4 regions of the Streptomyces sp. NPDC050564 genome follow, and region 1 is predicted to be linked to each of the others. Evidence: riboswitches for the same ligand, from Rfam matches in the RefSeq annotation. Region 1 holds a riboswitch; each other region holds the start of a gene.
The links. Region 1 has a riboswitch for cyclic di-AMP ahead of ACIBK0_RS08490 (NlpC/P60 family protein). Riboswitches for the same ligand answer to the same signal wherever they lie in the genome.
Positions count from the first base shown of each region.

Region 2: it holds a riboswitch for cyclic di-AMP, as region 1 does, so the genes downstream of both, ACIBK0_RS22590 (M23 family metallopeptidase) here and ACIBK0_RS08490 (NlpC/P60 family protein) in region 1, are expected to answer to the same signal.
Region 3: it holds a riboswitch for cyclic di-AMP, as region 1 does, so the genes downstream of both, ACIBK0_RS34560 (NlpC/P60 family protein) here and ACIBK0_RS08490 (NlpC/P60 family protein) in region 1, are expected to answer to the same signal.
Region 4: it holds a riboswitch for cyclic di-AMP, as region 1 does, so the genes downstream of both, ACIBK0_RS24770 (transglycosylase SLT domain-containing protein) here and ACIBK0_RS08490 (NlpC/P60 family protein) in region 1, are expected to answer to the same signal.

Region 1 covers NZ_JBITGS010000004.1:178,878-186,218, forward strand. Annotated here, with positions in the region: gene pcrA (DNA helicase PcrA) at 1-326, opposite strand, end outside; cyclic di-AMP (ydaO/yuaA leader) riboswitch at 887-1,060, shown strand; gene ACIBK0_RS08490 (NlpC/P60 family protein) at 1,068-2,231, shown strand; gene ACIBK0_RS08495 (tellurite resistance/C4-dicarboxylate transporter family protein) at 2,372-3,388, shown strand; gene ACIBK0_RS08500 (hypothetical protein) at 3,366-3,719, opposite strand; gene ACIBK0_RS08505 (NlpC/P60 family protein) at 4,116-5,180, shown strand; gene ACIBK0_RS08510 (IS5 family transposase) at 5,218-6,087, opposite strand; gene ACIBK0_RS08515 (PLP-dependent aminotransferase family protein) at 6,319-7,341, opposite strand, start outside.
Region 2 covers NZ_JBITGS010000014.1:24,449-31,789, forward strand. Annotated here, with positions in the region: gene trmB (tRNA (guanosine(46)-N7)-methyltransferase TrmB) at 1-361, shown strand, start outside; gene ACIBK0_RS22580 (PrsW family intramembrane metalloprotease) at 468-1,793, shown strand; gene ACIBK0_RS22585 (aldo/keto reductase) at 1,952-2,896, opposite strand; gene ACIBK0_RS22590 (M23 family metallopeptidase) at 3,053-4,090, opposite strand; cyclic di-AMP (ydaO/yuaA leader) riboswitch at 4,102-4,258, opposite strand; gene ACIBK0_RS22595 (PP2C family protein-serine/threonine phosphatase) at 4,492-5,667, opposite strand; tRNA gene ACIBK0_RS22600 (tRNA-Met) at 5,892-5,965, opposite strand; gene ACIBK0_RS22605 (dihydrofolate reductase family protein) at 6,059-7,204, opposite strand.
Region 3 covers NZ_JBITGS010000026.1:112,222-119,562, reverse strand. Annotated here, with positions in the region: gene ACIBK0_RS34585 (TetR/AcrR family transcriptional regulator) at 119-778, shown strand; gene ACIBK0_RS34580 (dihydrofolate reductase family protein) at 801-1,430, opposite strand; gene ACIBK0_RS34575 (aldo/keto reductase) at 1,601-2,566, opposite strand; gene ACIBK0_RS34570 (FAD-dependent oxidoreductase) at 2,767-4,131, opposite strand; partial or broken gene ACIBK0_RS34565 (DUF2182 domain-containing protein) at 4,450-4,767, shown strand; cyclic di-AMP (ydaO/yuaA leader) riboswitch at 5,077-5,237, shown strand; gene ACIBK0_RS34560 (NlpC/P60 family protein) at 5,246-6,403, shown strand; gene ACIBK0_RS34555 (luciferase family protein) at 6,526-6,993, shown strand; gene ACIBK0_RS34550 (IS5 family transposase) at 7,021-7,341, opposite strand, start outside.
Region 4 covers NZ_JBITGS010000015.1:215,470-222,810, forward strand. Annotated here, with positions in the region: gene ACIBK0_RS24755 (ATP-grasp domain-containing protein) at 1-204, shown strand, start outside; gene ACIBK0_RS24760 (FAD-dependent oxidoreductase) at 233-1,447, shown strand; gene ACIBK0_RS24765 (HAD family hydrolase) at 1,756-2,595, shown strand; gene ACIBK0_RS24770 (transglycosylase SLT domain-containing protein) at 2,589-3,338, opposite strand; cyclic di-AMP (ydaO/yuaA leader) riboswitch at 3,342-3,498, opposite strand; gene ACIBK0_RS24775 (hypothetical protein) at 3,769-4,098, opposite strand; gene ACIBK0_RS24780 (CocE/NonD family hydrolase) at 4,209-6,206, opposite strand; partial or broken gene ACIBK0_RS24785 (hypothetical protein) at 6,334-6,820, opposite strand; gene ACIBK0_RS24790 (polyprenyl synthetase family protein) at 7,088-7,341, shown strand, end outside.

The DNA of each region.
Region 1 (7,341 bases):
AGATACGCGATCCGGTGCGTGAGCACGCGGGTCTTGCCGGAGCCCGCGCCGGCCACGATGAGCAGCGGGGAGCCGGAGTGCACCACGGCCGCGCGCTGGTTCTCGTTCAGCCCGTCCAGTAGTGCCGCGGAGTCCACGGCAGGCCGGTGGGCGCCGTCGCGGTAGTACGCGTCCCGGTCCGGGGGCACGTCGAACTTCCCGCCGAACAGATCGTCCGGAACGGGCTCCGGTACGTGATCGTCCTCGGGCGGCGGCGGGGGTTCTTCCTCGTGGGCCCGGGAGGGCTTGAGGTCCGCCAGGAAGCTGTCATCAAAGAGGCTGCTCATCGCTCTCCGAGTCTAGGCGGCCGCACTGACACCCCGCCGCCACCCTGAAAACTCGACCGGATCTCGTGACGCGGACAAGAACTCGGTCGGGTGGGTCCAGTGGCACGGCTCGGGAGCCGACGATCTTCCAGTGTCGGCCGCCACGATCTTCCTACCTTCCGAAATCGCCTCGTCACGTTCGGTGATCGATCGGGCCGGGGCTTACAGACCTTGAGGGGAGACGGCCACCAGGTCGCTGCTCACCGCGCCTCACGGCCTCGACGCCTCGACGCCTCAGCGCCTCAGCGCCTCAGCGAGAGTCTTGCGGCCGTCGGGGGGATGCGGAGCCGCCGCCCCGGAAGACCTCGGTGACCGCCACCGGGAGCCGATAACGAGACGGGCGTCGCCACTCCGGACAACTCACCACAGACCCTTCCGGATTAACTGCGCGGAGTGATGCCCAGGGTCAAGGTCACGAAAATGTATCGGGCATATCGCACATCAAACTTCACAGGAGCCACACGCGTTGGCTACCGTGCCGGGCAGGCCGCTCGACACCCACCGGCGAACGACGCCGGGCCGTGCGGCCTCCGCTCAATCCGGTGCGCCCCCGTGGCAGCCGGAGCCGGGGACCCAACCGACCTTGGGGTGAATCGGTCCAACTGCCTTGTGGGGCAAGGACCGTAGGGCAAACCTTCCGGATCCACCCGCCCGAACCCGACAGCTAACTCGGTAGGCGGATGACGGAAGGAGTCGCCTCTCTTGGCGTCGCACCGCAAATGGCGTCCTACGGGTACGCGCGTAGCAGGCATACGGACCCCCGCCCTCGCGACGGCGGCTCTCACCTCCGTCGCCCTGCTCTCCCAGACGGCGAACGCCGCCCCCTCGGCCGAACCGAAGCCGAGCCTCGAAGAGGTCGAGAAGAAGGTCAACGACCTCTATCACCAGGCCGAGACGGCCACCGACAAGTACAACGCGGCCAAGGAGAAGACCTCCAAGCAGCGCAAGCAGGTCGACACCCTCCTCGACGACGTCGCCAAGCGCACCGAGAAGCTCAACACCGCGCGTGAGGAGCTCGGTTCGTTCGCGGCGGCGCAGTACCGCACCGGGGCCGCCGCCCCTGACACCGCGACCCTCCTGCTTGCCGACAACCCGCAGGACTACTTCGACCAGACCCAGCTGATGAGCCGTCTGACCACCCGCCAGAAGGCGGCCGTCGACGACTACATCACCGAGCAGGCCGCCACCACCAAGAAGCGCACGGAGGCCGCCAAGAGCCTGGAGACGCTGACCAGCTCGCAGACCGCGCTCAAGACGTCCAAGGCCGACGTTCAGCACAAACTCACCGCGGCCCGCGAACTGCTCTCGAAGCTGACCGCCGAGGAGAAGGCGCGGCTGGCGGCGATCGAGAAGAAGAAGAAGGAGGAGGCCGACCGCAAAGCAGCCGAGCTGGCGCAGCAGCAGGCCGCGGCCGAGAAGGCCGCAGCGGAGAAGGCGGCCCAGCAGGAGTCCTCGTCGAGCACCACGACCGGCTCGTCCGGCTCGACGACCACCGACTCCTCGTACGCGACGAAGGCGGCGAAGGCTCTCGCGTTCGCCCGCGCGCAGATCGGCAAACCGTATGTGTGGGGCGCGACAGGCCCGGACTCCTACGACTGCTCGGGCCTCACCCAGGCCGCCTGGAAGGCCGCCGGCGTCTCGCTCCCGCGCGTCACCACCGACCAGGTGAACGCGGGCACCACGGTCTCCCTCACCGACGCCCAACCCGGTGACCTGGTCTTCTTCTACGACGACATCAGCCACGTAGGCCTCTACATCGGCAACGGAATGATGATCCACGCACCGAAGCCCGGGGCGTACGTCCGCGAGGAGTCGATCTACTACGCCGGGGCCTCGATCATCCACAGTGTGGTGCGCCCGGCGTAGACCGTTCCGCGAGCAACGCTTTGTGCGGGGCGCGCGCGAGTGGAGCTTGTCCTGCTCCAGTCGCGCGTGCCCCGCGTTTTCGTGCCCGCCGCGCGCGTGCCCCGCGGGTAACTCGTCCGAAGATCCCTAGCATCAGGCGCATGCCAGCCATCTCCCAGCTCCGCGCCTGGTGGGCGCAGCGGCCGCCCGCCGCCGGTGCCGCCGTCATGGCCACCGGCATCGTCTCGATCGGGCTGCATCTGACCGGCTACGAGTTCCTGTCCCGTATCTCGCTGGTCCTGGCGTGCGCCGCCTGGCTCGCGCTCGCCGCGGACTTCGGCGTACGCCTCCTGTGGGACCGCGCGGGGTGGCTGGAGGAGGCTTGCACGCCTCCCGGGCTCACCGCCGTCGCGGCGACCACCGTGCTGGGGACCCGGCTGTCCGTGCTGGGGTGGCAGAGGCCGGCCGAGGCCCTGCTCGCGCTGTCGGCCGTGCTGTGGCCGGTGCTGCTCCTCGTCGTCCTACGGCACTGGAAGCGCCGTATGCCGGGAGGGGTGTTCCTGGTGTGTGTGGCCACGCAGGGACTCTCGGTGCTGTGCGCCACGCTCGCCGCGGCCGTCGGCCCGGTGTGGCTCGCGCACACCGGGCTGGTGCTGTTCTGGCTGGGGATCGTGCTCTACGGAGTGGCGTTCGCGCACTTCGACGTCCGGGAGGTGGTACGGGGCGCCGGAGACCAGTGGGTCGCGGGCGGCGCGCTCGCCATCTCGGCGCTGGCGGGGGCCAAGCTCATCGCCGCGCACCACGTGAACCCGTACCTGTGGAACGACGACGACAGCGAAGTCCTGCGCGCCGCGACCGTCGCGCTCCTCGTGCTCGCCTTCGCCTCCTACTGCGTCCTCGCCGTCGCGGAGCTGGGGTGGCCGAGGCTCCGCTACGACGTGCGCCGCTGGGCGACCGTCTTCCCGATGGGGATGACGGCGGTGGCGTCTCTGTCGGCCGCGACCGCCCTCGGCGTCACCGGCCTCAAGGGGCCCGGGCAGGTGCTGCTGTGGATCTCGGTGGCGGCGTGGCTGGCCGTCGCGGCGGGAGCGGTCCACGTGATGATCACGGCCGGAACGCACCGTCCGACCGGTTCGGACAGGCCGACCGGCCCGCTCAGGTCCAGAGCACCGCGATGAAGATGTTCGCGGTGGTCAGCAGGCCGACGAGCCCGAAGAGGCCCTTGTCCACCTTCTCGTCGTCCCGCTTCACATAGACGAGCCCCAGGATCACGATCAGCAGGGCCAGCTTCACGCCGATCTTGATGTTGTTGACCGGATGGTCGTCGGCCTGGTTGAGGCCGACCAGGACGACGCCCGTGACCAGCATGGTCAGCGCGCCGTGCAGCATCGCCGGGACGAAGCGGGCGGTGCCCCGGCCCATCGCCTTCATCTGGGTGAGGAAGCCGCCGAGGAGCGAGGCGATGCCGATGATGTGCAGGCCGACGAAGAGATGGATGAGTACGTCCATGAGGCCGGAGCCTAATCGGACGCCCGAGTCGCTCTTGTCACCGGGCCACCCCTTGTAACCCATAGCACCGGGGCCCCCCGGTTGTCCCGGATTCGCCGCATCGGTCATCGCGCTGCGTGAAGTCGGCGGCGCAGGGCGGGGATCACGGTCACATACGGTCACTGGACGATCCAGTGCCGCCAGTTCCGTACATGGCGTTACCGGCCCCTCACTCCCAGGTTTAACGTCCTCCACCAGGTGACCGGCTCCCCACCGCCGCCCGGGCCAGGGGCGGCCGTCGGCCACCACCGCCGAGAAGGTCCGGCGGCGGCCTGCTCCCCCTGTGTGGGCCGCCGCCGGACGTGTCGCCGCTTGACCGCGCTCCCCTCGCGGTCGTACGGAAGGATGTGGGCCCTCGTGGCAGCGCACCGCAAGCCCAGTCAGCGCTCGCTCGGTGGAAATACGGCCCGCACAGCCGCCACGATCGCCCTCGCGGGCGCGGCGACGGCGACCGGCTTCGACGGGACCGGGCACGCCGATCCGCAGCTGTCTCCGGCGCAGGTGAAGGCCAAGGTCGACAAGTTGTACGAGGAGGCGGAGGTCGCCACCGAGAAGTACAACGGCGCCAAGGAGAAGGCCGACAAGGCGGAGGAGCGGCTCAATTCGCTGCGCGACGAGGCGGCGCGCAAGGAGGACCGGCTCAACTCGGCGCGGGACGCGCTGGGTTCGATAGCAGCGGCGCAGTATCGCAGCGGCGGCCTCGACCCCGCTCTGCAGCTGGCGCTCTCCGACGATCCCGACCAGTACCTGGACGGGGCCGCGTTCGCCGAGCGGGCGGGCAGCCGGCAGGCGGCGGCCGTGGGCCGCGTACGCAAACAGCTGCGGGAGATCGAGCAGTTGCGCGGTGCCGCCCACGTCGAGCTGGCCTCTCTCAAGTCGCGGCAGGCCGAGCTGAAGCGGCACAAGAAGACGATCAACGGGAAACTCGGCGCGGCACGGCGGCTGCTCTCGCAGCTCGCCCCCGATCAGCGCGCGCAGCTCGGCGAGGCCGGCGGCGTCGGCCTGCACGCCTCGCGCTCCGCGGCCCGCGACCTCGGCCCGGTGTCGTCGTCCGGCACCGTCGCCGCCCCCAACTCCCGTGCGGCGGCGGCCGTCTCGTACGCCTACCAGAAGCTCGGCAGCCCCTACGTCTGGGGGGCCACGGGCCCCGACGCCTTCGACTGCTCCGGCCTCGCCCAGGCCGCGTACCGCTCCGCGGGCATCTCCCTGCCGCGTACGACCTATGCGCAGATCAACGCCGGTCTGCGCGTCGCACGCTCCGAGCTCCTCCCCGGCGACCTGGTGTTCTTCTACTCGGGCATCAGCCATGTGGGCATCTACGTGGGCAACGGCATGATGATTCACGCTCCGAACCCGACGGCTCCGGTGCGGCTGGCTCCGATCGACGAGATGCCGTTCGCGGGGGCCACTCGGGTGGTGTGACCCATGGGACTCTCAGAGGTCGTTTTCTCCCGATGTTTCATCCCGGAATACACGTTTGATCCCGGGATGTCGGGTCACGCCAGGAGATGGTGGCTTCGCCGGTGAGACGGCGGGCCATCAGGTCGGTCATGGCGAGGTGGATCATGGCTTCGGAGCGGGCGGGCAGGGTCTCGTAGTCGCGGGCCAGGCGGCGGTGGAACATCAGCCATCCGTAGGTCCGCTCCACGGTCCAGCGTTTGGGCAGCGGAGTGAATCCCCTGGTCCCGGGGGTGCGTTGGACGATTTCCATGTCGATCCCGAGGGTGGCGGCGTGCTCGACGAGGTGCTGGCGGTAGCCGCCGTCCACCCAGACTTTCCGGATCGTGGGGTGGGCGGCCGCCACCTGGTCGACCAGATGGGTTCCTGCGACGGAGTCCTGCACGCTCGCGGCCGTGACCAGCACTGCGAGCAGCAGTCCGAGGGTGTCGGTGACGATGCTCCGCTTGCGTCCGACGATCTTCTTCGCCGCGTCCGTGCCCTGCCCAGCGGCCGGGACGCTGGTGGAGGTCTTCACGCTCTGCGCGTCGATCACGCACGCGGACGGCTCCGCACCCTTGCCCTCCTGCTGCCGTAACAGCCTGCGGAGCACGTCGGTGAGCTGGGCGAACACGCCGCCGTTCTGCCACTTGGCGAAGTAGCCGTAGCAGGTCTCCCAGGGCGGGAAGTCGTGTGGCAGGTAGCGCCACTGCACGCCGGTGCGGTCGACGTACAGGATCGCGTTCATGATCTCGCGCAGGTCGTGCTCGGGCGGGCGTCCGATGTTCAGCGCATGCCGGCGCCGCTCGGCCCGCCAGGCGCTGAGCACCGGCTCGATCAACGCCCAGCGGGCATCGGACAGATCACTCGGATAGGGGCGACGTTCGGCCATGACCTGGACGTACCGCCAGTCAGGGGCGTGCGCCCAGGCGTGCACCGCAAGCAGTGGAAGCACGGACCACGCGACGGGCGTCTTGGGATGAGACAGGCGTAAGCCGCACCCCGTCCCAGCCGTCACCCCATGCGGCGCATCCGCCACGCCCACTCCACCAAGCCCGCCGGGATGACGACACCCGACCGAAAAGCCCTGGATAAAGCGCACTTCACAGGTGAAAACGACCTCTCAGTGGAGGTCTCGTAGCGCCTCGCCGATCGCGGTGACTCCCTCGGCGATGGCCGTGGCCGGGGACGCGGCATAGCCGAGGAGCAGTCCGGGCGGGCCGCCCGGGCGGTGGCGGTGCCAGGAGAGCGGGTGGGTCTTGACGCCACGGGCGAGGCAGGCGGCGGCGAGGTCGGTGTCCGTCCACGTGGGCCCCCGGCCTCCCTCGAAGGTGATCAGCAGGTGGAGTCCCGCCGCGGCACCGTGCACCACCGCGTCCGGCAGATGGTCGCGAATCGCCGTGATCATGGCGTCGCGGCGGCGCCTGTGCCGGCGGCGCAACAGCCGCAGATGCCGCTCCAGTTCGCCCGACTCCATGAGCCGGGCGAGTACGAGCTGGGGCAGGGCGGCGTTGCCGAGGTCGGCGAAGCGTTTCGCGGACACCAGCGCGTCGTGGTGGCGGGGCGGCGCGAGCACCCATCCCGTACGGAGTGCGGGAGCCAGCAGCTTGGACACGCTGCCCGCGTAGCAGACCCGTTCGGGCAGCATGGACCGCAGCGCGGGCACGGGCGGCCGGTCGTAACGGTGCTCGGCGTCGTAGTCGTCCTCCACGATCACCCCGCCGTCCGCGGCCCATCGCATGAGCGCCCTGCGCCGCGCACCCCCGAGCACGACTCCGGTCGGGAACTGGTGCGCCGGCGTGAGCAGCACGGCTCGGTGCGCCCACAGTTCGTCCACCCGGACACCCTCGGCGTCGACGGACACGGGCGGGGTACGGAGCCCCTGACGCCGCAGATGCTGCCGGACCCCGAGCGAGCCGGGGTCCTCCACGGCGATCTCCGCCATCCCGTCCGCGCGCAGCACCTGCCCGATCAGCGCCAGCGCCTGCGCCGTCCCCGCCACGACGATCACCTCGTCGGGCTCGGCCCTGATCCCCCGGTTCCGCGCCAGCCAGTGCGCGATCGCCCGCCGCAACTCCGGTGTCCCCCGCGGATCCCCGTACCCGAACCCTGATGCGGGCAGCCCCGCGAACACCTCCCGCTCGGC
Region 2 (7,341 bases), on a different contig from region 1:
CCTGCGCGTGTACTTCCCGGACCCGTGGCCCAAGAAGCGGCACCACAAGCGGCGGCTGATCCAGCCGGAGTTCCTCAGCCTCGTCGCGACCCGCCTCAAGCCGGGCGCCCTGGTGCACTGCGCGACCGACTGGGAGCCGTACGCCGAACAGATGCTCGAAGTGCTGAGCGCACACCCGGACTTCGAGAACACCCAGCCCGACGGCGGTTACGCGCCACGTCCGGACTTCCGGCCGCTGACCCGTTTCGAGGGCCAGGGACTGGACAAGGGTCATGTGGTGAACGACCTCCTGTTCCGGCGCGTACAGCACCTCGTAGACCACCCGGACCAGCAGCCGGACCAGCAATCCGTCGACGGCTGAAGCCCGCTGAAGCCCCGCGGGAGTCTCTCGGACGTCTCTCGGGAGCCCCCTGGGCGGCACCAGGCACCGTCGCGGGCTGCGCCCCTCCCTCGTTAGGGTCGATGCCGTGGCCACCTTTCCCCCGTACCCGACGCACCCCAGCGGTCCCGCCGGCGGTGCGCTGCGGCACGCACACTGGTGGCAGCGGAAGTGGGTGCGGTACGGCGCGCTGATCGCGTTGCTCGCGATCAGCGGGCTCGTGATCCTGGCCCTCGTCCGCGAACAGACCGGCACCGAGGGCTTTCTGGTCGGCCTCGGCCTCGCCGTGTTCCCCGTGCCGCTCCTCATGGCCGCCTTCCGGTGGCTGGACCGGGTCGAGCCCGGGCCCTGGCGGAACCTGCTCTTCTCCTTCGCCTGGGGCGCCTGCGCGGCCGCGCTGATAGCGATCGTCGCCAACAGCTTCGCGACCAGATGGATAGCGACCGCGACCGCCGATCCCTCCAGCGCCGACACCCTCGGCGCGACCGTCATAGCGCCCATCGTCGAGGAGTCCGCGAAGGCGGCGGCCGTGCTGCTGGTCTTCCTCTTCCGCAGACGGGACTTCACCGGGATCGTCGACGGGGTGGTGATAGCCGGGGTCACCGCCACCGGCTTCGCGTTCACCGAGAACATCCTCTACCTCGGCACCGCCTTCGGCACCGACCAGCTCAGCGGCGAGAGCGGGCTCGCGTCCGTCACCGCCGCGACCTTCTTCGTCCGCGTGGTGATGTCGCCCTTCGCGCACCCGCTGTTCACCGTGCTGACCGGCATCGGCTTCGGCATCGCGGCCCTGTCCGCCGAACGCCAGCATCTGCGCCGCGTCCTGCTCCCCCTCACCGGACTGCTGCTCGCCATGGGCATGCACTCCGCCTGGAACAGCTCGTCGAGCTTCGGGGAGTACGGGTTCTTCGCGGTGTACGCCGCGTTCATGGTGCCCGTGTTCGGCCTGCTGACCTGGCTGGCCGTCTGGACGCGGCAGCGTGAGCTGCGCACCGTGCGCACGGAACTGCCCGCGTACGCCGTCGCCGGGTGGCTGACCGCGCCCGAGCCGTATGTGCTCGGTTCGATGCGGGCGCGGCGGCTCGCCCGCGAGTGGGCCGGACACCACTTCGGGAAGGCCGCGGCTCGCTCGGTCGCGGAGTATGAGGCGTACGCGACCTCGCTGGCGTTTCTGCGGCACCGGGGGCGCCGGGGGCGCGCGGGTGCCGACTTCGTCGTGCGGGAGCGGGAGTTGCTCGACGAGCTGTGGCGCCGCCGGGAGGTGGCCCGCCCGGCCCTGTCCTACGCGGCCCGGGCCACGGCCCCGGTGGTCCCGGTACCCCCACCATGGCCCGCGCACGGCTACGCGTACACGTACAGCCCCTACGGAGCCGCGGCCACCCCATATCCCGCGTACAACCCGTACCGCACGTAGTTCTTTCGCCCCCTCCGCCCCTGCCCGTCCCGCCCCTGCCCGTCCCGTCCCTGGGGGCTGCCGCCCCCAGACCCCCGCTCAAAAGATCGTGCAGTTCCCCGCAGCCGAAAGGCTGGTACGGGAATGGGCAGGGGCGGAGGGGGCGTAGAAACAACCGCTTACGCCGACGCCTCCGTCAGCTTGCTCAGCTCCCCGTCCGTCAGGACCAGGTCCGCCACCCCGAGCAGCGCCGGCAGCTGCTCGGGCGTCCGCGCCGAAGCAATCGGCGCCGCGACCGTCGGCTGGGCGGCCAGCCATGCGAGGGCGACCGTGGCGACCTCGGCGTCATGGGCCTGGGCGACCTCGTCGAGGGCGGCGAGCACGCGAAGCCCGCGCTCCGTCTCGAGGTGCTTGGCCGCGCCCTGCGCCCGCGCCGAGTCCACCGTCGCTCCCGGCCGGTACTTGCCGGTGAGGAATCCGGAGGCGAGGGCGAAGTACGGGACGGCCGCCAGACCGGAGCGGGACGCGATGTCGCGCAGCGCGCCCTCGTACGTATCGCGCGAGACGAGGTTGTAGTGCGGCTGGAGGGCGACGTACCGCGCGAGCCCCTCGCGGTCGGAGAACTCCAGGGACTCCCGGAGCCGCTCGGGCGAGATGTTGGACGCGGCGATGTGACGCACCTTGCCCGCCTTCACCAGCTCGTCGAGCGCGCCGATGATCTCCTCGACCGGCACCTCGGGCTTGTCGAAGTGCGTGTAGTAGAGGTCGATGCAGTCGGTGCCCAGGCGGCGCAGGGACGCGTCGGCCGCGGCCTTGATGTTGGCGCCGGACAGCCCCGGATACTCGGGGTGCTGGCTGACTTTGGTGGCGACCACGACATCCGAACGGTTGCCGCGCGCCTTGAGCCACTTGCCGATGATGGTCTCGGACTCGCCGCCCTTGTTGCCCTCGATCCACGCCGAGTACGAGTCGGCCGTGTCGAGGAAGTTGCCGCCGGCGGCCGCGTACGCGTCGAGCACGGCGAAGGACTGGGCCTCGTCGGCGGTCCAGCCGAACACGTTGCCGCCGAGGGAGAGCGGGAAGACCTCGAGGTCGGAGGAACCAAGCTTGCGCAGAGAAGTCATGCTCAACTTCAACACCCGTACCGGATGGGTGTATTCCACACGCGATTACCCGCCCGATTACCCGCACGCCCCGCACGACTGCGCACACGCCTGACCGGCAGCCCTGACGTCGGGGGGTTGTCGTCAGGACCACCGGGGATCAGGAGAACGTACGTGTCAGGGGGTGAGGCCCTTGCCGAGCAGCCACGCCATCGGGTCGATCGCGTCGCCGCCGTCGGGGTGGACCTCCAGGTGCAGGTGCGGCCCGGTGACGTTGCCCGTCGCGCCCACGCGCCCGATCACGTCACCCGTGGCGACCTTCTGGCCCACGTTGACGCTGATCGACGACTGGTGGCAGAACCACAGCTCCGTACCGTCGTCGAGGGTGAGGACCGTGCGGTAGCCGTAGGCGCCGGCCCAGCCCGCCTCCGTGACGGTGCCGCTGTGGATCGCCTTGATCAGCGTGCCGGTGGGCGCGGCGAAGTCGAGACCGGTGTGGTAACCGGAGGACCACATGGAGCCGGCGTCGCCGAAGCGGCCGGTCAGCGTGTACGAGGAGGTGGGCAGCGAGTAGCTCTTGGCGAGCTCGGCGAGACGCTTGGCCTCGGCAGCCTTCTTGGCCGCCTCGTCCGCCTGCTTCTTCGCGGCGGCGGCCTTGGCCTCGGCGTCGTCCTGCTGCTTGGCGGCGAGCGCGACGGCCTGCTTCGCGGCGGCGGTCTCGGCGGCGTCCTTGGCCGCACTGTCGACCTGGTCCTGCTGCGACTCGGCCTGCTGCATGATGCGGGCGCGCAGTGCCTCGCCCGCGTCGGTGGTGCCCTGCGCGGAGTCGGCGCCGGTCAGACCGGCGCTGGTGAGCGGGGTGGTGGAGCCCTTCGGCGTGCTGGAGCCGCCGTCGGATATCAGAGCCTTGGCGGACTCGGTGACCGACGACAGGTCGGGCAGCGAGATCGACACCGGCGACTTGCCGGGCGCCGCGGTGGCCATGCCGCCCGCGCCGACGGCGGCGATGACGCCTACGCCGAGAACCGTGGAGCTGCGGGCGAGTCCTCCGCCGCGCTGCTTGCTGACGCGGTGCCGGCCGCGGACGGGACGGACGGAATCCTCAGTGGGATTCCACTCCTCCCAGGGACCCTCGTCGTTGCCGTACGCGTAGCCGAAGGGCTGTGTGTCGTCGGGCGCGAACGAGGTTTGCTGGGCAGGCCGGTTGGACGCCACGTGGGCGTGCTCCTTTCCTTCCTTCTCGCCTACCGGGTTAGCTGACGGGTTCGGAGCAGGAAGGTCTCCTACGCGCGTCCACCACGGTTTCTCCACCGTGAAAGACGCTCGATTCACCCCAAGTTGGTGGTTCCCCGGTTCCCTTGCGGAATTCGGCGCGTGCGCACGGAGCCGCCTCTTGTGACGGCTGGGACGACCGCGCTGCGTTATCGAACGTTAATAGACCCGGGTACCGGATTCCAAGCTGTTCGGACTGATCGTTAACGCTTTTGGCCAGGACTTTGGGGTCACCACCGGCCTAAATCGGGCGAGTTGACCACGCTCCATAAACATCGATTCAGTTGACGGTGCGTCAGTTGTTATGCGGAGGGACACCGTCCGATCACCCCTCGTGACAACGATCAAGAACGCCGTACGGACGACTCGTCGGGAAGCCGCGGAGGCGACTCCCAAGAACGCCGCACGGCCAGCAACGCCATGTCGTCCGTCGTGCCGTCCCCCGTGTGCCGGCGGACCTCCTCGGCGAGGGCGGCCAGCAGGGCGTCCGGCCCGGGGAAGACGCGTCCCGCGAGGCGCGCGGCGGGATCGTAGAAGCCCCCGCGCCGGTCGCGGGCTTCGGACAGGCCATCGGTATGGAGGAGCAGCGTCGCGCCCTGCGGGAACTTGGCCTGCATCGCCCGGTCGGGCCAGGTGCCCAACTCGCCCATGCCGAGCGGCAGCGCGGGATCCTCGGCGTCGAGTGTGACGAGCGTGCCGTCCGCATGCAGCAGCAGCGGCGGCGGATGGCCGCGGTTGACGAACCGTACGACGTCCTCGCCGTGCGGGATCTCCGCGAGTACGGCCGTGGTGAACCCCTCGAAGGCGTCGAGGCCCTCGCGCCGGGTGCCCTCGCGCGCCAGCGCCCGTTCCAGGCGCTGCGCGACCGCCTCCAGCGTCGCCTCCTGCTCGGCCGCCTCCCGGAACGCCCCGATGACGACGGCGACGGCGCCCACCGCGCCCATGCCCTTGCCGCGCACGTCGCCCACGACCAGCCGTACGCCGTGCGGGGAGTCCTGCACCGCGTACAGGTCGCCGCCGATGAACGCGTCCGCCTGCGCGGCCTCGTAGCGCGCCGCGATCTCGAGGCCGCCGATCCGCTCGTCGGGTTCCGGCAGCACGGCGCGCTGGGCGGACTCGGCGATCTCCCGGACCGTGGCGAGCCGTGCGTCGCTGCGGCGGACGAGAATGTTGATGACGACGGCCAGGACGCCGGCCGTCGCCACCGTCACCACTTCGGTGACGGAGTCGACGTCCAGGACGATGCCGAGCCTGATGTGGATCGCGAACACCGCGGTGATGGCCGCGAGGCCGGTGAGCACCGTGCCGCGCAGTGAGTAGAGGGGCGCGGCCACCAGCGGCGCGGCCGTGAAGAGGGGGGCCGCGGTGAAGTCGGACGGCATGAAGTAGTCGTAGAAGGCCCCGACGACGATGAGCAGCGCGGGAAGCGCCCGGACGAAGGCGCGCGCCTTCGAGATCCTGTGCCGGCCGGGTTCCCCGCGGCCGGGCCGCGGGGTGCTCCCGAGGCCGGGGGTGGGCATGGGGTCGCCGGACAGCCGTCCACCGGACCGGTCGTACGGGCCCTGGGCCCGCTGCTCGCCTGTTTGCTGCCCCACTCATCCAGGTTTCCCGGAGCGGGGGCAGCGGGCGACCCGTGTGGACCGACCGGGGGATGCGGAGAGGAGGGGGATGTGCGGAGCCGTGGTGACCGGCACACACCAAGGGCCGGAACTCGTGAATCCGAGTTCCGGCCCTTGGCCTTCAGTAGCGGGGACAGGATTTGAACCTGCGACCTCTGGGTTATGAGCCCAGCGAGCTACCGAGCTGCTCCACCCCGCGTCGTTGAAACCAGTGTACGCCATCCGTAGGACCCGAAGCACACACGTTTAAACGCGCCCCCGTGCGGGCCCCAGCGGCAGGTGTCGGCAGGATTCACAAAAGGTGCCGGTTGGGCTCCTTGGCCCGCTCCTCGTACTCCGGGAGTACGACCACGTCGGCGCCCTCGGCCACGAGGAGTCCGTTCCCGTCGGCCCCGGCGACGAACGTGTCGGGCTCCCGCCAGGCGGTGACCACCCGCCGTACCCCCGCGTCGAGAATCAGCCGGGCACACGGGGCGGGCCGGGAGGCTCGCCGGGCGCAGGGCTCCAGACTGCTGTAGACCGTGGCCGAGCCGAGGCGCGGATCGGCGGGGTCGATCTTGGCGAGCGCCGCCTCCTCGGCATGCACCACGGAGTCGCCGCCCTCACGGGAGTACCCGCGCGCCAGCTCGGTCCCATCGGCGGCCACCACCACCGCGCCCACGCTGAACGCGGTCTCCGAGGGCGGGCACAACGCGGCAAGCTCGCAGGCGAGCGTCAGCCAGTGCCGGTCCGCGGCGGCGGCGAGCCGCCCGACGCCGGGCGCCGTGGGGACGTACCGGATGAGGACGACGTCCCCGACGGCCCGCGTCTCCATCAGCCGCATCCGCCCGGGGGGATACGCCCCGGGACCGAACAGCCGCGGTGCGTCCGGCTCCCCGACGAAGAGCGGCGCGACGGCGAGCTGCAGTTCGTCCGCGAGCTCCTCGCGCATCAGCTGGGTGTGGACCCGTCCGCCCCCTTCGACCATGAGGCGCCGCACACCTCGTACGTCATGAAGGTGTTCCAGGAGCACACGCCAATCGAGCTCGGGACCGGTCGACACGATGTCGACGCCGAGCCCGTCGTCGAGTCCGCGCAGGGCGTCGGTCGCCCTCGCGGCGCCCTTGTCCGTCGTGTAGACGATCTTCTCGCCACCCGTGTGCCAGAACTGGGCCGCCGGGTCGAGGTCGCCGGACCCGCTGACGGTCACCTTCAGCGGGTACTCGGGGCGGCCGGCGGCCACCCGGGCCGCGCGGCGCCTGGCCGAGTTGACCAGGAGCCGGGGATTGTCCGAGCGGATCGTGCCCGCGCCGACCAGGATCGCGTCGCTGGACGCCCGCACCTCGTCGACCCGGTCGAAGTCGGCCGGGCCCGAGAGCAGCAGCCGCTCGGGGCCTGTGTCGTCCAGGAAGCCGTCGAGGGAGACGGCGGCGGACAACAGGACGTAGGGGTGGGGCATGGGGGCGCACCCTCCGGCTCGCGGTGGCCCGTACGGTTCACGGACTCACGATGGCTCGTACGGTTCACGGACTCAGGATGACTCGTACGGTTGACTCAAGGCCTGTGGTTCAACTTTTAAACAATACCTAGACTGGC
Region 3 (7,341 bases), on a different contig from region 1:
GAGCGGGCCAGCCACTAGAGTGAGCTTTAAGCGGACAGCTGTCCGCTACCAATGAAACCTAACGGACAGCTGTCCGCTTAGCAAGGGCGGCCTGGCCGTGATTCCGGAAGGAGGACGGGTGGACTCCGAGAAGGACGCGCCGCTGCGCTCCGACGCGCAGCGGAATCGCGAGCGCATCCTCGAAGTGGCCCTGGTGGAGCTGACGAACTCGGCGGACGCCCCGCTCAGCGCCATCGCGAAGAAGGCGGGCGTCGGACAGGGCACGTTCTACCGCAACTTCCCCAACCGCGAGGCTCTCGTCCTGGAGGTCTACCGCCACGAGGTGCAGCAGGTCGCCGACACCGCGGCCCAGCTCCTCAAGACCCGCACACCGGACCGGGCGCTGCGAGAGTGGATGGACCGGCTCGCCCAGTACGGCATGGCCAAGGCAGGACTGGCCGACGCGTTGCGCTCGTCCACCGTGACGCGCGGCACCCTGACCAGACTGGGACACGGATCGGTGCGCTCGGCCGTCACGCTGCTCCTCGAGGCGAACGAGGAGGCCGGCACGATCCGCCCGGGGGTCACCCAGGACGACTTCATGCTCGCCATCGCGGGGCTCTGGCAGCTCGACCCGCACGCCGACTGGCAGCCGCGCGCCACACGGCTTCTGGATCTCGTGATGGACGGACTGCGGGCGGGCGCGCCCGCGTCGGGCGAAACGGAGGCCTACGGGCCGGGCGAGCGGGGCGCGCCCGCCTCGGGCCGGTCGCAGAAGAGTCCGGCCCGAGAAGGCTGAGCCGGCCCCCTTGCGAGGGGCCTCAGCGGCGTACCAGCCGGGCGTGCGCGACGGCGGGCGAGCCGACCAGCTCGGCTACCCGGTAGCCGTCGTTTCCGTCCCCCAGGTTGTCGAACAGGCGCTCACCGCTGCCGATGAGTTTCGGGACGATGGCCAGGTGCAGCTCGTCGATCAGCCCCGCGCGCAGATACTGCTGAACCGTGGCCGCCCCTCCGCCGATGCGCACGTCCTTGCCCGCCGCGGCGTCGAAGGCCCGATCCAGCACCCTCTCGATGGGCTCGTCGGTGAAGTGGAACGTGGTCCCGCCTTCCATCGGCAGCGACGGCCGCAGGTGGTGCGTGTGCACGAACACGTCGTTGTGGTACGGCGGGTTGTCGCCCCACCAGCCCCTCCACGACTCGTCCTGCCACGGCCCGCGCTGCGGCCCGAACATGTTGCGGCCCATGATCGTGGCGCCGATGTTCTCCTCGCTCCGCTCGACGTACTCGACGTCGATCCCGCTCTTGCCGTCGGCGCGGTCCCGCATCGCGGCGAACATCCACTCGTGCATGGCTTCGAAGCCCTCACCGAGCGGGTGCTCCAGACGCTGATGAGGGCCGGCGGCGAAGCCGTCCAGCGAGACGGTGAGGTTGTGTACGCGCAGCTGGGGCATGGCCGTGCTCCTTGGGTTCGTCGTTTCCCGCTCTCACCCGTGCGTCGAACAGGACGCAGCTGGATCGACAGCTTCTCCCGGAAATCTCGAAATCCCACGCGACCGGGCTGGCCCGCGGCTCCCACGCATGGGCGGATCGGCGGCTCCGGCGGATCGACGGCTCCGACGGATCAGGAGTAGAAGTTGCGCTGCCATCGGTGCTTGGCCAGCACGGTGAGCTGCTCGGCGGTGAGCGGCCGTCCGTCGCTCAGGGCCGTGTTGCGCACGACGTTGCGTACGCTGCGCATGCCCGGGATGACGGTGGAGACCGCCGGCGAACTCAGCACGAACCGCAGCGCGGTCTCGGCCATCTCGTCGGGGGCGATGCCGAGGTCGGCGACGATCGCGGCCACCCGCCGCTCGACCTGCGCCGCCCGGTCCCCGCGGAAGTAACGGTTGCGCCAGTCGCCCTCGGGGAACGTGGTGCCGGCGGTGATCCGACCGGTGAGGCCGCCCTCGTCCAGCGCGACCCGCACGATGACACCGACGCGGTGCTCCTCGCAGGCCGGCAGCAGCGCGTCGGCCGGAGCCTGATCGAAGACGTTGTAGATGACCTGCACACAGTCGACGGCGCCGCTGCGGACGAGGGCGAGGGCGTTGTCCGGCTGGTGATCGTTGATGGACACACCGAAGAGGCGGATCTTCCCCTCCTGCTTCAGCTGCGTGATCGTCTCCAGCCAGTCGCCCCGGCCGACCCAGTCGTCGCTCCAGACGTGGAACTGCAGTACGTCGAAGTGGTCGAGGCCACTGGCGCGCAGACTGCTCTCCAGGCTGTCGCGGATGTGCTCGCCCGGAAATGTCTCGGCGGGGTCCAGCCCGTCGGGCGCCGGCCACCTACGGTTCCTCGGCGGCACCTTGGTCGCGACGAGCACCTCGTCATCGGCCCGCTCACGCACGACCCGGCCGACGATCCGCTCGCTCTCGCCGTAGCCGCGCGCGGTGTCGATGAAGTTCACGCCGAGATCGATGGCGCGGTGCAGGGCACGTACGGATTCGTCCTCCGAGGCGCCGACCCAGGCGGACTCACCGATCCCCCATGCCCCATAACCGATCTCGGACACCGACACCCCACCGCGTCCCAGCTCTCGGTAGCGCACCCTCACCCTCCACTTCGTCACCGCCGTCGTCCCTGCCGATGAGCCGAGGCGTCCGCCGGAAATCACGTTGACGATAGGCGAGTCGGGCGGTGGGGTCAGGTGGGTTTTCGGTGACCGCCGGGGTGACCCGCGGGTGGATCGACGACTGACTGTCCGTCAGTCATCGATCCACCCCTGCATCTCGGCAGGAAGGGTCGGTCCTACGCGCCGCTCGCGTCGAGCATGTCCTCGCGCTCGACGATCTTCACGCGCTCGCGGCCCTGCGGCTCGCCAAGGGCCTTCTCCGCGGCGTCCAGCCGGTGCCAGCCCTCCCACGTGGTGAAGCGGACGCCGCGCTCGCCGAGGAACGCGTCCACGGCCTCGGGAACGGGCGAAGCGGGTGTGTGCAGACGGCCGTTCGCGTGATCGTCCAGCAGACTGGCGACCGTCTCGTTGGCGTCACCCTTGGTGTGGCCGATCAGCCCCACGGGGCCGCGCCGGATCCAGCCGGTGACGTACGTCGACTGCAGGTGCTCGCCGTTCTCCTCGATCACCCGGCCGCCCTGGTCGGGGACGGTGCCGGACTCGACGTCCCAGGGCAGCTTGGGCAGTTCGTCGGACAGGTAGCCCACGGCACGGTAGACCGCGGTGACATCCCAGTCCTTGAACTCGCCGGTGCCCTTGACGTTGCCCGTGCCGTCGAGGGCGGTGCGCTCGGTGCGCAGACCGACGACCTCGCCGTCCTCCCCGAGGATCTCGGACGGCGACTCGAAGAGGTGCAGGAACAGCTTGTGCGGGCGGTCGCCGGCATCGCGGATGGCCCAGTTCTCCAGGGTCTTGGCGACCATGTCGGCCTGCTTGTTGCCCCGCCGGGTCGCGATCGAGCCGTCGTCGTAGTCGATGTCCTCGGGGTCGACGATGACCTCGATGTTCGGGGAGTGGTCCAGCTCCCGCAGCTCCATCGGGCTGAACTTCGCCTGCGCCGGGCCACGGCGGCCGAAGACATGGACCTCCAGGGCCTTGTTGGCCTTCAGGCCGTCGTAGACGTTCGGCGGGATCTCGGTCGACAGCAGTTCGTCCGCGGTCTTGGCCAGGATGCGCGCCACGTCGAGCGCGACGTTGCCGACGCCGAGGACGGCGACCTTCTCCGCCTCGAGCGGCCAGGTCCGGGGCACGTCCGGGTGCCCGTCGTACCAGGAGACGAAGTCCGCCGCGCCGTACGAGCCGTCGAGGTCGATGCCGGGTATGTCGAGCGCCCGGTCGGCCGTCGCACCCGTGGAGAAGATCACCGCGTCGTAGAAGGCGCGCAGGTCGTCCAGGTTGATGTCCCCCGGGTAGTCGACATTGCCGAAGAGGCGGATCTGCGGCTTGTCGAGCACCTGGTGCAGGGCCGTGACGATGCCCTTGATGCGGGGGTGGTCAGGAGCGACGCCGTAGCGGATCAGTCCGAACGGGGCCGGCATCCGCTCGAAGAGGTCGATCGACACGCCTGGCTCGGCAGCCGCCGCGGATTTCAGCAACGCGTCGGCGGCGTAGATCCCGGCGGGGCCGGCTCCGACAATGGCTACCCGCAGGGGGCGAGGCATGATCAGTTCCCTTCGAGCGGTGACAGACGTACTCGCCGGGAAGCCTAAGCTAAGGCAAACCTAAGTCAGTAGTCGGGCCGGGCCTATGACCTCATAAGGTCATCTTATGAGTCGCTTCGAAGGGGCCGACGTGTGGTCGCGCCGGGCAGGCGCCTCGCCGGCGGACGCCTTCGGGGCGGCGGCGCCGGTGGGTGCGGTCACCGCGCAGCCGCACGACAGGCCGGGTCATAGCGGTGGTTCATCCGCTCGCTGACGCGGGTCATCCCCTCGGTTCACCCCCGTCCTCGCAGGTGGGCCAGGTGCTGCGGGACAGAACGGCTGCGGCACGATCGGCTGCACCATGGCGGCTACCGGCCGGGCGCCCGTGACCTGCACGTCGGGGCCCACCATGGGCTCTACTGCGTGGGCTGCTGCTGGGGGCTCATGATCGTCCTCATCCCGCTGGGCACCATGAACATCGCGGCGATGGCCGCACTCGCGGTCGTCATCTTCATGGAGAAGCTGTGGCGGCTCGGACCGGCATTCAGCACCGCGGTGGGCGTGGCGTTCCTGATCCTGGCCGTTCTGACTCCGTTCCAGAGCTGGCCGCTGCCAGGACTGCAGCACTCCGGGCCGTCGATGCAGCCGATGACGTGACCGCGCATCTCATGCCGAGAGTCGCGGTCGCACGCCGAGCTGAACTGTCATGCGTCGTTGGCGCCCCGAGCCAGGCGACGAGCTCGGGGCAGGCGGACCATCGTGTACACACACAAGGCGGAGAATGCGAGCACGCCGGCAGGGTCACACCAACCGCTCGGGCCGGGGCGGCCAGTACGGCGAAGGTCACAAATACATATCGGACACTTCGCACTTCAACCTTCACACGAGGCACACAAATTGGCTAGGTTGACGGGCGGACCGCACGACTGCCTCCGGCGAACCCCGCCGGGTCGCGCGGCCTCCGCCGAGTCCGGTGCGCCCCCGTGGCAGCCGGGGCCGGGAACCCGACCGACTTTGGGGTGAATCGGCCCAACTGCCCAGCAGGGCAAGGGCCGTAGGGCATGCCTTCCGCGAACCGTCCGCCCGAACCCGACAGCCGACTCGGTAGGCGGAATACGGAAGGAGTGCGTCCCCCATGGCTCCCGACGCCACGCCGCCCGCAGCGGACGGACCGAGCCGCGAAGAGGTGCGGCAGCGGATCAGCAGCCTCTACGACCAGGCCGAGACCGCCACCGGAAACTACAACGCCACCCGTGCGATGTCCACGGGAACGCGCAGGAGCCTCAACCCTGCGCTCGACAGCCGGCGCAGGCCCAGCGATCCCGCCCTCGACGACGTCACCAGGCAATGGTTCGACGTGGCGCGCGCGCAGTTGGGGCCGACCGTCCCGGCGAGGCTGCCGGCCGACAGGATGCCGAAGCGCCCGGCCGAGGCACGGCCCACACGTCCGGTGGAACGTCCGGCGGACGGACTCGCCCGCCGTGGGCTGGAGTCGGCCGCCCGGCCCGTCCCGGAGTTGACCGCCGGGCCTGTCGCCGGAGTGACTGCGGGTCCGGTGGCGGAGTTGACCTCCGGCGCCGTCGCGGCGCTGCCGGCCGCGCCGCGGACACGGCAGGAAGTCGCCAAGGCCCTGCCGGCACCCGCCGCGGAACCGGGTCGGCCCTCGGCCTCGTTGAAGACTTCCAAGGAGCAGATCCAGCAGAAGCTCGCGGTGGCCCGCGAGTTGCTCTCCCTGCACACCCCGCAGCTGACAGCCGCCGTCCCCGCGATCGAATCCCGGCCGGCGGAAGACTCCTGGCGTGCCTACGAGCAACCGACTCCTCTCCGGCCCGAAGAGGAATGGCAGCCGCAGCAATCGGCCGCTCTCGGCACCACCACCTCCATCGCCGCGGTCGTGCCCATCGGCGCGGACAGCGCCTCGGACACCGGGTACGGCAGCAAAGCCGCGAAGGTACTCGCCTTCGCCCGTGGACAGATCGGCAGGCCATGTGTCTGGGGCGCGTCCGGACCGGGCTCGTACGACTGCTCGGGCCTCACCCAGGCCGCCTGGAGAACCGCAGGGGTCGCACTCCCGCGCACCGCGCGCGATCAGGCGACCGTCGGTACGGCCATCCCCCTCGCCGACATCCGGCCCGGCGACCTGATCTTCTTCTACGGCGACATCAGCCACGTCGGCCTCTACATCGGCGACAGCATGATGATCCACGCGCCGAGCCCGGGGGCATACGTGCGCGAGGAGTCGATCTTCTACGCCGGAGCCTCGGCGATCCACAGCGCGGCGCGGCCCGCGTGAGCACTGCGGCGTCGGTGCGCGGGGCCGCTCAGGGATCGTGAGGGGCACGGAACAGCCGGCTGACCAAGCTGAGGGTGAAGAGGGGTAGTTGGCAGGGTGAATAGTGCGCGACCATGGTGCGCATGACCGTGGCCGATCGCGCCATGACCCAACTGGAGTCATGGCCGAACCTGATAAGTGGCTCACCCCGATGCGCCGCAGGGCGCGCCTTCGGGACGTCGGGGCACGACATCGTCCACTTCCACTCCGACGACGCCGCGGACCTGCATCTCACGCATGCGGCCGTCCATCGGCTGCTCCCGCACCTGCAACACAGCACCGCTGTGCGGGTGCACCCCGGCTCTTCGTGGATCACCGTGCTGCTGGACTGCGACGCCGATGTGGCGCTCCTGCTCACGCTGATCAGCGTCGCTCTCAAGGAGCACGACAGGGCCGGAGGCGACCTACTTCCCGAGGGACCCTCAACGCTCTGCGACTGGCAGCCTCAGGCGGTTCTCTCGCCACGCGCGGGAGCCTCCGCGGCCGTCCGCCACCGTCGGGTTCCGGCCGCGTGGAAGGCAGTCGGCCGGTTCATCCCCCACGGCAGCTGACGCGACTAAGACCGACCGGCAAATGGATCACTTGAGGCGGCGGCTGATGGGTCGGCCATCCCAGCGGTAGCGGCTGCGTGCCTGCCAGATCAGCATGCGAAGTGTGACGAGGGTAGCGGCGAGGTAGAGGTAGAAGTCCACGACCCTGCCGTTTCTCTCGGTGCAGCGCCGAAGCTTGCCGTAGCCGTTCATCCACGAATGCGTGCGCTCGACGGGCCAGCGCCTGCTGGCCTGGATCGGGGCGGGCACACCCTTGCGGGCGATCTCGGCAGTGAACCCCAACTCGGCTATCAACGCACGGGACTTGATGCTGTCGTAGTCCCGGTCGAGGTTGACGTTCACGGTGTC
Region 4 (7,341 bases), on a different contig from region 1:
CTGCTCGCCTACCGGCGCAGCGGCTATACGACACCGCACGCGCCGGCTCGCGCGAGCGGTACGGAGCTGGCGTGGCTCGCGGGTGACGACCTGCGGCCGTTCTTCACGATGCTCGCGCGTTTCGTGCGGCCGGGCGCGAAGCATCTGTATCAGCTGTGGCGGACCAACCGCCGTGGCAGCACCAACAGTTCCACCGCGAAGTAGACGTAGTACGTCCTGGGGAGGGGACTTCGTGATTCATCCGGTAGCAGTCATCGGTGCCGGGCCATTCGGCCTGTCCACCGCCGCCCATCTGCGGGCGCGCGGTGTCCCGGTGCGTGTCTTCGGCGAGCCCATGGTGAGCTGGCGCGATCACATGCCCGAGGGGATGCTCCTCAAGTCGACCCCGGTCGCCTCCAGCATCGACGCCCCGCAGCGCGGGCACACGCTCGTCGACTACTGCGACGCGGCGGGGATACGGCGGCTGGTCACGGACGAGGACATCATCCCGGTCGAGACGTTCATCGCGTACGGGGAGTGGTTCCAGCAGAAGCTGGTGCCCGAGCTGGAGCGGGTGCGGGTCGTCTCGGTCGACCGCAAGGACGGCCGTAATGGCTCCGGCGGCTTCGAACTCAAGCTGGATTCAGGGGAGTTGTTCACGGCGCGGGCGGTCGTGGTGGCCACCGGTCTGTCCGGACTCGCCCATCTTCCCGCCGAGCTCGCGGCAGCGGCGGCCGACGGACCCACCCCCACGGGCCCTGTCTCCCACAGCTCCCAGAACCATGACCTGACCCGGTTCTCGGGCAAGGAGCTCATCGTCGTCGGCGCCGGCCAGTCCGCGCTGGAGACGGCCGCGCTCGCGGCGGAGGCGGGAGCGCAGGTACGGGTGGTGTCCCGCGGCAAGGGCGCCGTCGACTTCGGCGCACCCCCGTGGCAGCAGCCCAGGCTGCGTCCCGAGTCGCCCTTCGGTCGCGCCTGGTCCCTGTGGGCGCTGAGCTACTACCCACAGCCCTACCGCTATCTGCCCGCGCAGGCCCGGCACTACCTGGTCCGCCGTGTGCTCGGTCCGCTCGGCGCCTGGTGGCTGCGCGACCGCTTCGAGGGCAAGGTCGATGTCCGTGAGGTGTCCAGGATCGTCCGCGCCGACGCCCGCGGTGGCCACCCCGTCCTCTCCGTCCAGACCCACGGCGGCCGGACCGAGGAGCTGCCGGCCGACCACGTCATTGCCGCGACCGGCTATCGCGTCGACATCGCCGCGATGGACTTCCTCGGACACGAGCTCCGTACCGCGCTCGCGGTCAGCCGGGGGACGCCGAAACTCGGCGCGGGGTATCGGTCGTCCGTGCCCGGGTTGTACTTCACGGGGTTGCCGGCGGCGGCCTCGTACGGGCCGGTGATGCGGTTCGTGTGCGGGACGGAGCTCGCTTCACCGCGGCTGGCCAAGCACTTGGTGGCTGCGCACGGGTGAGTCGGGGGCAGGGGGCGCCCTTGCCCATGGGTGCGCCCCCTGACCGTCGCATCACATCGGTGCGGCTCGGGGCTCTCGTCCCGCCCGCGGCTCGCGGCAGGCCAACTCCGCATCCAGGAACGGTCGTTGGACGTAGACACGGTGGCCTGCGTCGGTGTGGACGGGAGTGGAACACCCGCGGTCAGTACGGCAGATAAGGCCCGTACCACCCATACCGTCCGTGCGGTGAACGGCGTTGCTGACGGGATACCGGACGTCGTCCGGTTCGCGCCGGGCCGATGAGACGTTCGATCCGTATTCTTCGGATCATGGCCGCTCCGACTGCATATTCACTCATCGCCACTGACCTGGACGGAACGCTGCTGCGCGGCGACGACACACTCTCCGACCGGTCGCGCGCCGCGTTGGCGAGAGCCACGGCCGAGGGTGCCCAGCATCTGGTGGTGACGGGACGGCCGGCGCCGAGAGTCCGACCGCTCCTGGACGAACTCGGCGGCCAGGGACTGGCGGTGTGCGGACAGGGGGCGCAGTTGTACGACGCCGGGGCGCACCGTCTGCTCTGGTCGGTGACCCTGGACAGGGAACTGGCGGAAACCGCGCTCGGCAAGATCGAGGCGGAGGTCGGGCTGCTCTACGCGGCGGTGGACCAGGACGGTGTGGACGGCCTGACGCTCATCGAGCCGGGGTATGTCATGCCGCATCCGACGCTGCCGGCCGTGCGGGTGCCGCGCCGCGACGACCTCTGGTCGGAGCCCATCAGCAAGGTTTTGCTCCGTCACCCTTCGCTGTCCGACGACGAGTTGGCGTCGGCGGCGCGGGGAGCGGTCGGTTCGCTGGCGACGGTCACCATGTCGGGGCCGGGTACCGTCGAACTCCAGCCATGCGGCGTGACCAAGGCGACGGGGCTCGCCCTCGCCGCCGCCCACCTCGGTCTCAGCCCCGCCACCACCCTCGCCTTCGGCGACATGCCCAACGACATCCCCATGTTCGACTGGGCCGCCCATGGCGTCGCCATGGCCAACGCCCACCCGGAGCTGAAGGCGGTGGCCGACGAGGTGACCCTGTCGAACGAGGAGGATGGGATCGCGGTGGTGCTGGAGCGGCTCTTCGGGGCCCAGGGGAGGGCCCGCGAGAGCGTGTCTCAGTAGGCGCCGTTGACGTTGTCGATCGAGCCGTACTTCGCCGCCGCGTAGTTGCACGCGGCCGTGATGTTCGCGACCGGGTCGTAGGGGTCCATCGAGGTGCCGGGGACGTGGTACGCCTTGAAGGTCGGGTCGATGACCTGGAGGAGACCCTTGGACGGGATGCCGGCGGCGGCGTTGGAGTCCCAGTTGTTGATGGCTCGGGGGTTGCCGGAGGACTCGCGCATGACGTTGCGGTGGATGCCGTTGTAGGTGCCCGGAATGTGCGCCTTGCCCATGATGTCCAGCGACTGCTTGATCCAGCCGTCCAGATTGTTGGCGTATGTCTTCGTGGAGGCGGGGGCGGCCGGCGTCGCGGACGTGGTGCTCGCCTTGGGCGCCGAGCCCAGCTTCACGGTCTTCGTGCCCACCGTCAGCGTCAGGCCCGGGGGGAGGACCGCCGGGTTCGCACCGATCACCGCGCGGTTGGCGTCGTACAGCTTCTGCCAGCCGCCGCTCTGCGGGAACTTCTGCGCGATCTTGGACAGGGTGTCGCCCGCGACCACCTTGTAGGTGACGAGCTGGACGTCGTTGATCGTGACCGCGGCAGCCTTCGTGACCTGCGGCGCCTGCGTCGGCTGGGCGGCGTGCGCGCTGGTCGCGCACACGAGGGGGAGGGCGAGCGCGGCTCCGCTCGCGCCGGCGGCGATCATGCCGCGGGTGAACGGGCTGCTGGTCTTGCGGCGGCAGTGCTTGCCTGGTGCGGGCATGACGACATTCCTCTCCGGCGCCTGCGAGGTGAGCTGTCGGGTTCGGGCGGGAGGTGCCCGGCCGCGCGCTGGGCGCGGCTTCACCCCTAGCCGTTCCGAAGTACGGACCGGCGGCTTACCTGGGTCCCCCGCTCCTGCCGTGCGTGGGTGGGTGGGTTTCCGAGCGGCGGCAGGATTCGGCGATCCGCTCGGATCGGGGCGAACGTATGCGAGAGCACATGTCGGGAACAAGACCCGAATTCATGGCTCAGTCCGCTTTAACCTCGGAAAAGGGAGGGATGAATTGCCCGATTATGGCGGAATGTGATCCTCAACTTGCCTTTCGCGAAGGGGGAATCGAGGTCATGGGGTGCGACGCCGGGGCAACTCGGACGTGACCCAATTCACGCGACCAAGGCCCATCAAAGCGGCAATGCTTTTAATTCGGACATTACGCATCGAGTGTCCAGGCCGGGGAATGCCGGGGAGGAGCCGGGCGCACTTCCCACACGGAGAGGCCCGTGTCGCGGTCGTCGTCGGGGAGGCGGCCCGCGTTGGGCTTGAAGTAGAGGCCGTAGCCCCAGTATTCGGGGAGTTCGTGGCACATCAGGTCGGGGTACGGCCCGAACTCCCGTCCCTGGTATGCCCAGTTGATCCTCGCGACGGCTTCCGCCCGTGAGATCCCGAAGCGCGTGACCATCTCGTGGGCCATCTCGCGGAAGTAGGCGAGCATGCCCTCGTCGAGGTCCATCAGGAATTCCTCGGTCCGCGTCTGCGCCATGGGCTCAGGGTTCCCTACGGCACCCCGGCCTTCTAGATCCTGTCGTCGAACTCCCGTCGTCCGCCCGGAGGGCGGGCGCCGCGGGGCAGGCGGGAGTTCGACGACAGGACCTAGCCCGCCGTTCGGGGGATCCGCTTCTCCCAGGTGCGGTGGAAGACCACCTCGTCGCCGTCCTTGCAGATGACCTCGTTGGAGGTGGTGAAGTCCTCGGTGTCGCAGGTGATTTCGGAGGTCGTCGAGATACGCGCGTCCCAGGGCAGGTCCGGGCGGTGCAGTCGGATCGACCACGTCGAGCGGGCGCGAGCGGAGAGGGGGTGGAAGTCGTTGATGGTGTATGTCTCCAGCGCGTTCTCGGTGAATTCGAGGCCGTCGGGGTAGACGCGGGTGCCGCCGTAGCGTGGGTCGACCTCCAGGCGCCAGGCGCTGGCGGCCACGTCGCGGACCACCAGGCGTTCCGGGCGGGGTTCGTCCAGCGTCGTCGGGACGATGACCCCGAGCGGTTCGGACTGCTCCGGTTCCTCGAACGTGATGGAGGGCGTCGACTCCCGTGTCCTTACCGGGAGTTCCAGCAGGCTGCCCGTCGGGTCCAGGGTGAAACCGGCCTCCGAGCCCGGCTGCGGCCAGATCCAGGGCCAGTACGCGGAGGAGACGGCGAGGCGGATGCGGTGGCCCGGCGGGAACGCGTAGCCGATGCCGTTCAGGTCGAAAACCACCTCTTCCGTAGCACCCGGTTTCCAGGGAACCGCCTGGTCACGGCCGTGACGCTTTGACAGGTTCAGTACACCCCGGGTGACGAGTGTCGAGGCTCCGTGGGGGGCCACATCACACAGGCGGGCGATCACCTGACCCCGGGGAACCGAGGACGTCAGCCGCAGCCGGACTCTCGGACGGCCCAGAACCCAGGTCTCTTCCGGTACTTCGAATTCGAAGCAGGCGGATCTCGCGTCCTCCTCCCGTTGGTCCGGGGGCAGGTCCGCGTCGTTCCCGAGAGGGAAGAAGCGGCCCGCGTCCGCCCCCGTGTGCTGGGGAGAGCGGATCACCACCGGGTCGCCCTGGAGGGCGTACGAAACGGGGGTGACGGAGGGGGAGGGCCAGGCCGGGTCGCCCACCCAGCGGCCGGGGAGCTCCGGGTACACCGTCGCCGGGAGGTGCGCGTCCATCACGTACGAGCGGAGGACGGGGGTGGACAGGGCGCCCGTGTCCTTGTCCCGGAGCCAGTGGTCCCACCAGCGCAGGGTCTCCTGGAGGAAACCGATCGCCGGGCCCGGCGGCAGGCCGCGGTCGGGGTACTGGTGCGACCAGGGACCGATCAGGCCGCGTACGCGATCCCGCGGAAGGTGTTCCACCAGCCGCAGCACCGTGTCGCGGTACGGGTCGTGCCAGCCGCCGACCGCGAGGACCGCCGCCCGGATCGCGCCATAGTCCTCGCGGACGCTGCCGTGCCGCCAGTACGCGTCCCGGGACTGGTGGGACAGCCAGGTGTGGATGAGCGGGTCCACCGCCTGCAGGCGCTTCACCCACATGTCGCGCCACATCACCTGGCCCACGTGCACCGGGTCGGGCGGGCGGGAGGCGAAGGCGAGCATGGTGGCCGCCCAGGCGTGCATGTCGACGGCGAGGACGGAACCTCCCATGTAGTGCACGTCGTTGTCATAGCGATCGTCCGTCGAGCAGACCGTGACGATCGCCTTGAGCGGCTCGGGCGCGAGGGCCGCGATCCGGAGGGAGTTGAAGCCGCCCCAGGAGATACCGAACATGCCGACCTTGCCGGTGCACCAGGGCTGGGACGCGAGCCAGTTGACGACCTCCACCCCGTCGGCCAGCTCCACCTCCGAGTACTCGTCCGTCGGCAACCCCTCCGAGTTGCCGTGGCCGCGGACGTCCACCCGGACGGAGGCGTAGCCGTGGCCCGCGTACCAGGGATGGCGTTGCCAGTCGCGGGGCGCGGTCCAGTCCGTGAGGCGGCACGGGAGGTATTCGAGGAGGACGGGCACGGGCTCGTCCGTCAGTGGGCGCCAGACGCGGGCGTAGAGGCGGGTGCCGTCCGGAAGCGGGATCCAGAGGTCCTCGTGAGTGGTCTCGTACGGGAAGGACGTACGGATGTGCATGAGTGTCACCCCAGTGGCTTCAGTGGACCGGGTGCATCGTGCGGCGCAGCCAGGGGGCGAGGGCCGTCACGGCCGGGCCCGGGGCGTCGGCGATCGTGCCGTTGAGGCCGGAGCGCGCTGTCGGCCGTCCGGCGGCGGCGCGGAGCACCGCGCCAGCGGCGGCCGCCGGCAGCCCCAGGACGATCGGGCGGACCGCGCGGCGCATCGCGCCGGGCCCGACGGCGGGCTCCGCCGCGTGTCCGCGTCCGGCCGGGTGACGGCGGCCCGCCACGTACTGGAGGAGACCGAACATCATTCCGATGGCCGCCGCCGAGAATCCCCCGTCGCCGTCGGTGAGCCGGCCGCCGGCGACCGAGGCCAGGTGGGCGAGCGTTCCGTACGCCGCCGACACGGGCGCCGTCGTGCCCGCGGCCACGCCCATACCGCCGTGGGCGACGGTTGGCGCAGAGGCAGAGAATCAGGATCGGGATCGCCTGCATGCCGAGGAACGAGAAGCGCTCCGGGACCTTCGGGCCGGAGAGGGCCGGCAGGCCCCTGGGCCCGCCGAGGAAGGCCTGGTCGTCACCCGGCGGCTCCCGGCTGCCGGGGGCGGTCTCGACGGCGCTTCGGGACACGGTGGGGTCCCTCCGGATGGGGCGTGGCATGTCCGGTCGTATCAGCTGATCAAGAACATACCGCCCGTAATCCGATATCGCCCGGGCGAGCGGGGTACCTGCTGCTGGAGCGAAGTCGGGCGGGGGGACGGTGGGCGCTCGTGGTGATCGAAACGTGACCGGATACGCTGACTTGAGTGATGGCAGCGACACATCGACAAACCGTGTCATCGACCGAATGATCGACCGAGTTCGCCATGTGATCGTCAGCAGACAGGAGAACCTCTCGTGACCGTCGTCGGGCCGTTCGGGCTGAGCGTGCGGGACCAGGCTCTCGAAGCCGATGTCCAGGCCGGATTGGCGGCTGTGGAGGAGGGCTTGCTCGAAGTCACCAAGAGCGAGGTCCCCTTCATTACGGAGGCCGCGCAGCATCTCCTCCGGGCCGGTGGCAAGCGGTTCCGTCCGCTGCTCGTGATGCTCGCCGCGCAGTTCGGTGATCCGTACGCGCCGGGTATCGTGCCCTCCGCCGTGGTCGTCGAGCT